DNA from 2 places in the Paraburkholderia sp. GV068 genome. Region 1 is predicted to be linked to the other one. Evidence: riboswitches for the same ligand, from Rfam matches in the RefSeq annotation. Region 1 holds a riboswitch; the other holds the start of a gene.
What was found. A riboswitch is a leader RNA that binds a small molecule or an ion and turns the genes downstream of it on or off. The one in region 1 is predicted to bind FMN.

Region 1 (5,622 bases):
TCACTTCAGGGTAGAGCGCGTTGAATTCGTCGAGCCAATGCATCAGCAGATTGCGGCCGAAGTCCGAAGTCGCCGACACGCGCACCTTGCCGCGCACCACGCCTTGCCCGGCCTGGAGCGCGGCCTTCGCGTCGTCCAGCGATTGCAGCGCCTGGCGGCAACAGTTCAGATAGAGACGGCCTTCGTCGGTGAGCCGCAACTGGCGGGTCGTGCGCTCGAAAAGCCGCGCCTTCAGGCCGGCTTCGAGTTTGGCGAGGCGCGCGCTCGCGGCGGCGGGCGTGAGCCCCATTTTGCGGCCCGCCGCGGACAAACTGCCTTGCTGCGCGGCCTCGACAAAGAGGCGAATGTCGCCGAGATTATCCATCGCTCGCTTCAAATGGCATTTGAAAATGCTTCAAATGCTACGCCAATTATCAAATGGCCGCCGCGCGCCGACAATTCGTTTCTCGAAAACTCATGCGGCGCTGAGCGCCGCCGGAAATCATGCAACTGGATCACGCGACCATCGTCACGGCCGATCTCGACGCGGCCCGCCGTTTCTTCGTCGATATTGCCGGCTTGACGCAAGGCGCGCGTCCGCCGTTTTCCGTCGACGGCTACTGGCTCTACGCGGACGGCCGGCCGGTCGTGCATCTGGTCGAGGCGAGCGCACCGGACCCGTCGCTACGCGCGGCGCCGCGCATCGACCATATCGCCTTCCGTCTGGAAAGCGCCGCCGAATGGCAGGCGCTGCTCGCGCGCCTGCGCGCATCCGGCGTCGTCTATCGAACGGCGCAAGTCCCGCCGATGGCCCCGCAAGAAGCCGCCATGCAGATTTTCGTGGCGCACGCGCCGGGCGTCGTCGTCGAGTTCGTGACGGCGCTTCATCACGCTCAACCGTAAAACCAACCGTAAAACTTCGAACCTGCAAGCTGGAGAACAACAATGCCGATTCCACTACTCGCGCTCGCGATCAGCGCCTTCGCGATCGGGACCACCGAGTTCGTCATCATGGGCCTGCTGCCCGAAGTCTCGCGCGATCTTGCCGTGTCGATTCCATCGGCAGGACTGCTCGTGAGCGGCTATGCGCTCGGCGTCGCGGTCGGCGCGCCGCTGCTTGCGGTCGTCACCAGCAGAATGCCGCGCAAGCTCGCGCTGCAGTTGCTGATGGGCGTGTTTATCGTCGGCAATACGCTGTGTGCGATTGCGTCGAGCTATTCGGTGCTGATGATCGCGCGCGTCGTGACCTCGTTCGCGCACGGCTCGTTCTTCGGCATCGGCGCGGTGGTGGCGGCGTCGCTCGTGCCGTCGGAAAAGCGCGCGAGCGCGATTGCGCTGATGTTCACCGGCCTCACGCTCGCGAACGTGCTCGGCGTGCCGTTCGGCACGTTCGTCGGCCAGGAGTTCGGCTGGCGCGTCGCCTTCTGGATTGTCAGCGCGTTCGGCGTGCTGTCGCTGGCGGGCGTGACGGCGCTCGTGCCGAATCGCCACGATTCCGCCCCGGCCGGTCTCGGCCATGAAGTGCGCGTGCTGAAGGACCCGCAAGTCTGGACCGCGCTCGCGATGACCGTGCTCGGCTTCGGCGGCGTGTTCGTCGTGTTCACGTACATCGCGCCGATTCTCGAGCAGGTGAGCGGCTTCTCGCCGCGCGCCGTCACGCTGATTCTCGTGCTGTTCGGCGTGGGACTGACGATCGGCAACACCGTGGGCGGCAAGCTTGCGGACCGCGCGCTGATGCCTTCGCTGATGGCGATTCTCGCGGCGCTTGCCGTCGTGATGGCGCTGTTCGCCCGCACCAGCCATTCGCAGGTGGCCGCGGCGGTCACCGTGTTCGTGTGGGGCATCGCCGCGTTCGCGACCGTGCCGCCGCTGCAGATGCGCGTGGTCGAGAAGGCGGCCAAGGCGCCGAATCTCGCGTCGACGCTGAACATCGGCGCGTTCAATGTCGGCAATGCGGGCGGCGCGTGGCTCGGCGGTCTCGTGATCGATCACGGCCATTCGCTCGATACGTTGCCGTGGGTCGCGGCGGCGGTGAGCTTGAGCGCGTTGCTGCTGACGTGGTTCGCATCGCGCATGGACACGCCGGCGTCCGATGAAGCACGAAGCGGCGTGCAGGTGCGCGAGCGGGCGTGAGTCCTGGCGAGGCGTGCACGCGGAGGCCGTTGCACGCCATCACAGCCGCAATCGCAATCGCGACCACAACGAAACGCGCACTGCACTCCGCATATGAAAAATGCGCACAAGCTTTGCGAAAAGCGTCCTCCGCAATACTGATAACAGTGTGAAGATAACTTCGTTGGGCGCTGCGGGGCGCGATGCTATCTTGCTTCCACTAACTGCTTGCCCGCCGCCCGGCGGCGCTTCTGGAGGCAATCATGCATTCCCCGCTTGCTCTGGTCCGCGATCCCACGGCCGATACCGATGCGCCGCCGCGTGCCGCTGAACCTTTCGACGCGCTCGAACATCTCGTCGGCGTGAATCTCGCGCGTTTGCGCGCGGAACGTCAGTTGTCGCTCGACGCATTGGCCCGCGCGTCCGGCGTATCGCGCGCGATGCTCGCGCAAATCGAATCGGCGCGCAGCGTGCCGTCCATCAAGGTGCTGTGCAAGGTGGCCGCCGCGTTGAAGGTGTCGGTCGCGGCCTTCCTGCGACGTCACGCGACGAACGGTTTCGAGCACTTGCCGGCGGAGCGTTCGTCGCGCGTCGTCAGTTCCAACGGACGCTATTCGGCTCGCCCGCTCTATCCCGACAACGAACCGACCGCCGCCGAATTTCACGAGCTGCGCATCGCGCCGTTGCACACCGAAGCGGGCGTGCGCCGCGCGCCTGGCACGACGGTCAATCTGGTCGTCAGCGAGGGCACGCTCGAGGTCAGCGTGCACGACCAGCGCCAGTTGCTGGCAACCGGCGACGCGATCGTATTCGACGCCGATCAGCCGCATAGTCTGCGCAATCCCGGCGACACCGAAGCGCGCGCGTTTCGCGTGACGCTGAAGGCCGAGACGCCGCCGCGCTGGGACGTGCCCGCGCAGCACGACACGTCGCGCGAGGCTGCGCCCGTTTGATCGAATGCGCCGCATAGGCGCCGCTCGGGCGCGAAACCCGTCCGGGCAGTAGGGGTTGCGCTGCGGTTCGCGCGCGACTGTTGTATGCTTGGCCCGCCGGTTCGTCCGGCAATCAGTGCGTCTTCAGGGCGGGGCGAAATTCCCCACCGGCGGTATGCCGGCAGCGCGAAAGCGCAGGCCGGCGAGCCCGCGAGCGCCCGCAATATTGCGGTTTTCAATCGACCGAAAGCCGCCGCGGGGTCAGCAGATCTGGTGAGAGGCCAGAGCCGACGGTCACAGTCCGGATGGAAGAAGATGTGCAGATAGTCATGTTCGTTTCCGTGGCGCCGCTCGCATGTCGGAGTGGTGCGCGAACGCCGCCTGCATCGTGAGGCGGCGCTGCACGGCGCGTCTTTGTCTGTTTGCAATGCCCTGAAACGTTTCTCGCCCAACTTTTGCGATGAGCGTTTCAACCATGTCCTTTGCTACTTTTCCCGCTCCTTCGACGCTTGCGCGCGACGCATTCGCCGATCTCCCGCTGCTCTCCACCGAAGCCGTTCCGCCGCGTATCGCCGCCGCCTTGCAAGCCATGCGCGAAGGCCGCGCCGTCGTGCTGCAAGACGACGACGACCGCGAGAACGAGGCCGATCTGATCGTGTCCGCCGAGCGTCTTTCCGTCGAAACCATGGCGCTGCTGATTCGCGAATGCAGCGGCATCGTGTGTCTGTGTCTGACCGACAACAAGGTCCGCGCGCTCGAACTTCCGCCGATGGCCGTCCATAACGAAAGCCGTCACGGCACCGCGTTCACGGTGTCGATCGAAGCGCGCGAGGGCGTGACGACCGGCGTGTCGGCACTCGACCGGCTGACGACGATCCGCGCGGCGATTGCCGATAACGCGAAGCCTGCCGACATCGTGAGCCCCGGCCATGTGTTCCCGTTGCGCGCGATGCCGGGCGGCGTGCTGGCGCGTCGCGGACATACGGAAGGCACCGTGGACCTCGCGATTCTGGCCGGGCTCAAGCCCGCCGGCGTGCTGTGCGAATTGATGAACGCCGACGGCACGATGACGCGCGGCGCCGACGTCGAACGCTTTGCCGCAAAACACAATCTGCCGATGCTGACGATTGCGGAGCTGGCCGAGTTTCGCCTGGCGCTGACGCAGGCGCGCGAATGCGTCGAAGCGGCTTAAGAGTGCGAACGTGAGCGGCGTGGCGCGTGAAGTGAGCGGTTCTGTGAACCGCTACGACTGCACGTCGCCGAACTCGCCGCGCACACCTGCGTCGATTAACGCCGGCAATTCGTCCATGTGCTGCATGATCCGCGTGATACCCATGTTGCGCAGCGCGTCCGCGTAGCCGTCGGGAATATGGCTCGCGCCGACAAACGCGATTGTCTTCATTCCCGCCGCGCGCGCCGCGTTCAAACCGGCCACACTGTCTTCCACGACGATGCATCGCGATGGATCGACGCCGAGCATTTGCGCGGCAAACAGGTACACGTCGGGGAACGGCTTCGGCCGCGCGACCTGTTCCGCGCTGAACACGCGATCGCCGAAAATCTGCTGCAATCCGGCGCGCCGCAGCGATGCGGCGACGCGCGACATGCGGCTGTTCGACACCACGGCGGCGGGCAGCGTCACGCGCTGCAGCGCGTCGCGCACACCGTTGATCGGACTAAGCGACGCAGCGAGCGCGAGCTCGACGTTGTGTTCGATCGTGTTCAGAAAATCCGCCGGCAGCGTGATGCCGAACGCGGTCTCGATGCCTTCGAGAAAGCGCGACGTTTGCTGGCCAAACGCCGTCTTGACGATAGGCTCGAAGTCGAGGCCCGGAAACGTAGCCGAGAGCGTCTCGTGCATGACGCGGTCGGCGATGACTTCACTGTCGACGAGTACGCCGTCGCAGTCGCAGATAAGGTGGTCGATCATGCGTGGAGGAACCGGAAAGCGGTGGCGCGCGCAGACGCCATAGCCATAAATAGCCGGCTCATGCGCGCGGTGTGAAAGCGCCATGATACGTGCTTCGGCGGCGCTTTCGCTCCATTGCATTGCTCCCGGTCCGCGAGCGCGCCGCGCTCAACGCGCGTGCAGATACAGATAAAGCCCCGCCGCGACCGCGCCGCCGACGAGCGGACCGCACACGGGAATCCACGCGTAGCGCCAGTCGCTGTCGCGCTTGCCGGGGATCGGCAGCAGCGCGTGCATCAAACGCGGCGACAGATCGCGCGCGGGACTCATCGCGTAACCAGTCGGTCCGCCGAGAGAAATGCCGATGCCGAGCACGAGGAGTCCGACCGGCAGCGCGTCCAGCGCGCCGAGGCCGACTTGCGGCGAAGCGAGATACAGCACGCCGAGAATCAGCACGAACGTGGCGATCATCTCTGTCAGCAGGTTGTGCGGCACGCTGCGAATCGCGGGCGCGGTGCAGAACACGCCGAGCTTGACGTCGGCGTCGCCTTCCTTCGCGAAGTGCTGCCGATACGCGACCCACACGAGCAGTGCGCCCGCCATGCCGCCGAGCATTTGCGCGGCCACATAACCGGGCACCTTGGCCCACGCGAACTTGCCCGCGAGCGCGAGGCTGATGGTCACCACCGG
Region 2 (5,622 bases), on a different contig from region 1:
ACGGCATGGTGATGTGCGGTATCAGCGATTTCTGGCAGATGGTGATCAAGGGCCTCGTGATCATCTTCGCTGTGGTCATCGATCAGTTGCAGCAGCGCCTGCAGAGCCGCATGGTTTCGCTCACCGCGTGAGCGTCGCGAGTTGAGCCGTCTTCTGGAAAGCAACATGCAATATGTTCTGGCAATCGATCAGGGCACGAGCGGTACAAAAGCACTCGTGTTCGATGCGGAAGGGCAGGTGCACGCTCGCGGTTTCGTGGCCGTACCGTGTACGCATCCTCGCAACGGATTCGTCGAGCAGGACCCGCAGCTGATTTATGAGTCGGTACTGCAAGCGGTCTCCATTTGCCTCGGTGAATTCAAAGGCGACCGGAAAGAGATAGCAGGTGTCGGCATCTCGAATCAGCGTGAGACGGTCGTGCTGTGGGATGACGAAGGTCGCCCGATCGTTCCGGCAGTGTCGTGGCAGTGCCAACGTTCTCTCGCGATATGCGAGCGTCTGAAGCAGGAAGGCAGGGCACAGGTCATTGCAGAGAAGACGGGACTATTGATCGACCCGTACTTTTCGGGAACAAAGCTCATCTGGCTTGACGAAAACGATGAGCGGGCGCGCACGCATATTGCCGCCGGCACAGCTCGCTTCGGCACGGTCGATAGCTGGCTTCTGTACCGTTTGACAAACGGCGACGTGTATCGCACCGATTACACGAACGCGTCGCGAACCATGCTGTTCAATCTTGCAGGACTTGAATGGGATCGCGAACTGCTCGCCGATTTCGGTTTGCAAAAGCTGCGGCTGCCTGAATTGCGTCCGTCGGCATCCGATTTCGGCGCGAGCGATTTCAACGGCATTTTCGATCGACCCGTGCCGATCGTATCGATGATCGGCGATTCCCACGCTGCGGCCGTTGGCGAAGGCTGCCTCAGTCCCGGATTTGCCAAGGCGACAATGGGAACGGGCTCCTCGATCATGATGAACGTGGGCGGCAAGCCCTTGCCCGCGGACCACGGTCTCGTGTCGACGCTTTGCTTTGCCACCGAACAGCGGGTGGATTACGCGCTGGAAGGCATCGTCATTAGTGCGGGGTCAACGCCTTCGTTCCTCAAGGAAAAACTGCGCATCGTCAAGGATTTCGCGGAAGCAGAAGAGGCGTTCACGGAATACGATAACGGCGGCGTGTTTCTTATTCCGGCTTTTTCGGGAATCGGTTGCCCGCACTGGAAATATCCAGGCGGCGCGCAAATCGTCGGGCTGAATTTCTCGACGTCCTGGCAAAACGTCGTGCGCGCAGCTTATGAATCGATCGTCTATCAGATCAGGGACGTGATCGCAGTCATGGAGCGGGCTGCCGACGTCCCGTTGCGCGAACTCTTTCTCGACGGAGGACTGGTTCAGCGGCCATTCCTTCTTCAATACCTTGCGGACACATTGAACCGGCCGGTGAGCACGCTGACGCTGAGCGAGATATCGGCCGCGGGCGCAGCAGCGCTTGCCGCGTTGAAGCTCGGATTAATCAACTCGCTCGATGCCTATCGCGAGACTCGGGTGGTGGCACGACGCGTCGAACCAGGGCCAGGCGTCGAAGCGGCTGCAAGAAATCACGAGCAATGGTTGCAATGGATACGACGGCTTTAAGCTCCGTCGATTAGTGGAGATCGGCATATGGCATTCCAGCAGCGTTTCGAAAACAAGGTGGTGGTTGTCACTGGCGGCAGCCGGGGTATCGGATTGGGCATTGCCAGGCGCTTTGCGCAGGAGGGCGCGAAAGTGTGCGTGTCGGCGAATGAAAAAGCCGTGCACGACGCTGCCGCGCAGCTACGCGATTCCGGCTTCGAGGCCATCGCCGTGCAAACCGATGTCACGAGCAAGGAACAGGTTGTCGCGCTCTACGAGGAAGTGGCGGCCACGCTAGGTGAGGTTGATGTTTCAGTCCAGAACGCGGGCGTCATTACGATCGCGAAGCTGGAAGATCTGACTGAGAAGGAATGGGACAACGTACTTGCGGTGAACACCAAAGGCGTTTTTCTGTGTTGCCAGGAAGCGGCGAGACGGATGCTGCGTGCCGGGAAAGCGGGCCGTCTGATCAATACGGCATCGGGACAGGCCAGACAAGGTTTCGTCTATACCCCGCACTATGCAGCCAGCAAGTTTGGCGTTCTGGGCATCACGCAGAGCCTCGCGAAAGAACTGGCGCCAACGGGCATCACAGTGAACGCGTTCTGCCCCGGCATCATCGCGACTGACATGTGGTCGTATAACGACGAAGCGTGGGGCAAGCTGCTTGGCAACTACAAGCCTGGCGAACTCATGGCCGAGTGGGTCGAGAACATTCCCATGAAGCGTGCAGGTAGCGACAAGGATGTAGCAGGTCTGGTCGCGTTCCTGGCGTCCGATGACGCGTCGTACATCACGGGGCAGACCGTGAACGTCGATGGCGGAATGTTCATGTCCTGAGGCCGCGTTCGCAGGTCGCGAGACACGTTGCCTCGCGACTTTCTATCGGAATCGGTCCGCGAGTCTCAAGCAGTCTGCAATAGCGAAAGCTTATTCACTGTCTCGCCGCAGGCGCGCGCCACTTCTGCGCCCTTCACGACGAAGTGCTCAGTGAAGAACTTCACATGCTCTTCCCCGTGGTGGAAGTGGTGCGGCGTCAGCACGGCAGAGAACACAGGAACACCTGTTTCGAGTTGAACCTGCATCAAGCCTGAAATGACTGCTTGAGCGACGAATTCATGGCGATAGATGCCCCCGTCGACAACAAGTCCGGCCGCAACGATGCCAGCGTATCGACCGCTCAGTGCCAGCCGTTTCGCGTGCAGCGGGATTTCGAACGCGCCGGGTACTTCATAAAGATCGATGTCGCCGCTCGCATAACCAAAGTCCTCGATGACCTTAAGGAAAGAGGTTTTGCATTGGTCGACGATGTCGCGGTGCCAGCACGCCTGGACAAAAGCGATGCGACCGCGGTTGCTGCCGGAAACGAATGCTGCTTGTGCTTCGATCGAGTGAGATGTGTTCATGGAGTTCAGCCTGTTTTGTGTGAACAGGGCGAAGAACAGCCGTCTCCCGCCAGTGCGGGCATTGTGGCTGTTCTGTTCTCTTTCATCCGGACTATACCGTCGGCCCCGGAATCCAACCGGGTCTGCTGACCTCTGTTATCGCAGCAATATCGAAACAGAGCGCTCGCGGGCTACGTCTGCAAAAGACGATTACCGCCGGTGGGGAATCGCACCCCGCCCCGAGAACGTGTTCTTGAAGAACGGTGCGTAAATTACCACGTATCCGGCAAATCTGCTGCGTCACCCGCACCCCATTTCACTGCGTGCCTGCCTGAAATTGTTGCCCTCCAGGCAACATGGTGTACGCATTCGCGATGCTACTGGCGCTCGTCCCCGCTGACTACTATCTGTCACACGCTCCCTCCAAATGCAGGCAATACGGAGCGCGTGACACTCGTGGTCGTGCTCGTGAACCGCGTCGCGCGGTGCAGTGCGGCTCACCCCACTTAATCAATTGGACTATTGAACATGAGCGAAACAACTCGCAATGTGCGGCCGGTTATCGCCAACGTCGGCAAAGAAGGGTCAGGCGAACTCGTGTCTTCCCGCTACGGCGTGCGCGTGGGCGACGTTGACGTCGTGCTGATCAGCGATGGCGTTCTGCCGCTGCCCACCTCCACCATGTCGACTAACGTGAGCGAAGCTGACCGCAACGAATGGTTCGATGGTCGCTTCCTGCAGCGCGACATGTTCGACTGGGCGCTGAATATTGCGCTCGTGCGCAGCGGCGACCGCCTGATCCTGATCGACTCGGGCGTGGGCGACGGTTTCGAATACTTCACGCGCGCCGGCCGCTCGGTAATGCGCCTGGAGTCGGCGGGTATCGACCTCGCTGCGATTACCGACATCGTGATCACGCACATGCACATGGACCACGTCGGCGGCCTGAACGTTGCCGGCGTCAGGGCCAAGCTGCGCCCGGACGTGCGCATTCACGTGTCGGCGAAGGAAGTAGAGTTCTGGAAAAATCCGGACTTCAGCAGGACGGTGATGCCGGAAACTGTTCCTCCGGCGCTACGCAAGGCTGCTGCGACGTTCGCGGAACTCTACCGCGAAAACATCGTGCAGTTCGATCAGACCGTGGAAGTTGCCAAGGGCGTGTCGGCGCGCGTGACGGGTGGACACACGCCGGGGCATTGCGTCGTGGACGTCGCATCGAACGGCGAAAAACTGACGTTCGTGGGCGACGCGATTTTCGAGGTCAACTTCGACCATCCCGACTGGCAAAACGGCTTCGAGCACGATCCTGAATTGGCTGCGGATGTGCGTATCGCGCTACTCAACGAAGCCGCGGAAACCGGCGCTTTGCTGGCCGCAGCGCACGTCGCGTTCCCATCCATCGGTCACGTTGCGAAGACGGACAACGGCTTCCATTTCGTGCCGGTGGTGTGGGACTACTGATCGGTGCCCGACGATCAACCATCGCCGTATAGATTGCACTGACGTTTGTCAGAAAACCGCCACGAGCGCACAAGGCTCACGGCGGTTTTTTGCAAACGGTCACTTGCCCTGGTGTGACCGCGGCAGATCAATGCGGTGCCGTTGATACCGGTTGCACGCATCTTTCATCCTTCAACGGAGCGCATCATGAGAGTGAAGAGTTTGTTGCCCGCAATTTTATGCACGTCGATGGCGCTGGCGGTCATCCCCGCGATAGCCGGCGCCGAGCCGTTCACGATCAGGGTCGATGACCTGCGTGACGGGCACTTTTCGAACGAGCAGGTGTACGGAGGCTTTGGCTGTCACGGTAACAACGTTTCGCCGCGCATTTCATGGGCTCACGTTCCGCGCGGCACGAAGAGCATTGTCGTGACCATCTTCGACCCTGATGCGCCGACTGGCGGGCTCGGCTGGACGCATTGGGAGATCGCCAATATTCCACCTTCCGAGTCGTCGCTCGAAAAAGGCGCTTCCGGCAATCCGAAGCTCTTGCCGGCAGGCGCCATTGAGACGTTGACGGACTTCGGCGAATCCAGATACGGCGGACCGTGTCCGCCTAAAGGGGAATCGCATCGATATGTCGTGACGGCGTCTGCTCTCGACGTGGCGCAAATCGATGTCGCCCCGGCGGCGAGTCCCGCAGTCGTCGCCTATCAGATGCATGGGAAAGTCATTGCTCAGGCGAAGTATGTCGCGAGATATCATCGCGCGTCGACTAACGATTAACGACTGACGGGTGCAAGAACCAGGATATCGGCAACCGTTCCTGGCAGCTCGGCTGCCGGTGGAACGGTTGCCGTATTTCAAATACAAATCCTCTGCACGCCGTTCAATTGCACGATGCTCCGCTTATCGAGCGCAGGCTGATTGAGTTGTTCTCGTGCATAGATTCTTTCCGAAGCCGCGAGCCGATAGCGAGGCAAGTCGTCCGGTCCGGGCTGGATATGCAGCATGTGCTTTGCAACCAGACCTTCAACTACGTCTATCGCATTCGAAAGATCGCCCGTTCCATTCGTTCCGTTCGCCACCGCCGCGAGAACGGCATCGAGCGTTGCCGGCTGTTCAAACGACGACAACCGGCGGAAAGCGCACCTCTCCTCGTCCGACAGCAGCGCGTAACTCC

Region 2: linked by a shared signal. The riboswitch ahead of C8K18_RS27175 (6,7-dimethyl-8-ribityllumazine synthase) and the one ahead of ribB (3,4-dihydroxy-2-butanone-4-phosphate synthase) in region 1 are both predicted to bind FMN.

The regions. Positions count from the first base shown of each region.
Region 1 is NZ_QBUB01000008.1:95,037-100,658, forward strand. It holds gene C8K18_RS17700 (LysR family transcriptional regulator) at 1-364, opposite strand, end outside; gene C8K18_RS17705 (VOC family protein) at 484-882, shown strand; gene C8K18_RS17710 (MFS transporter) at 925-2,112, shown strand; gene C8K18_RS17715 (helix-turn-helix domain-containing protein) at 2,355-3,044, shown strand; FMN riboswitch at 3,160-3,344, shown strand; gene ribB (3,4-dihydroxy-2-butanone-4-phosphate synthase) at 3,499-4,215, shown strand; gene C8K18_RS17725 (HAD family phosphatase) at 4,267-4,953, opposite strand; gene C8K18_RS17730 (MIP/aquaporin family protein) at 5,101-5,622, opposite strand, start outside.
Region 2 is NZ_QBUB01000016.1:106,942-112,563, reverse strand. It holds gene C8K18_RS27190 (ABC transporter permease) at 1-131, shown strand, start outside; gene C8K18_RS27185 (glycerol kinase) at 166-1,635, shown strand; gene C8K18_RS27180 (glucose 1-dehydrogenase) at 1,663-2,454, shown strand; gene C8K18_RS27175 (6,7-dimethyl-8-ribityllumazine synthase) at 2,520-3,020, opposite strand; FMN riboswitch at 3,091-3,250, opposite strand; gene C8K18_RS27170 (MBL fold metallo-hydrolase) at 3,528-4,460, shown strand; gene C8K18_RS27165 (YbhB/YbcL family Raf kinase inhibitor-like protein) at 4,647-5,225, shown strand; gene C8K18_RS27160 (winged helix-turn-helix domain-containing protein) at 5,303-5,622, opposite strand, start outside.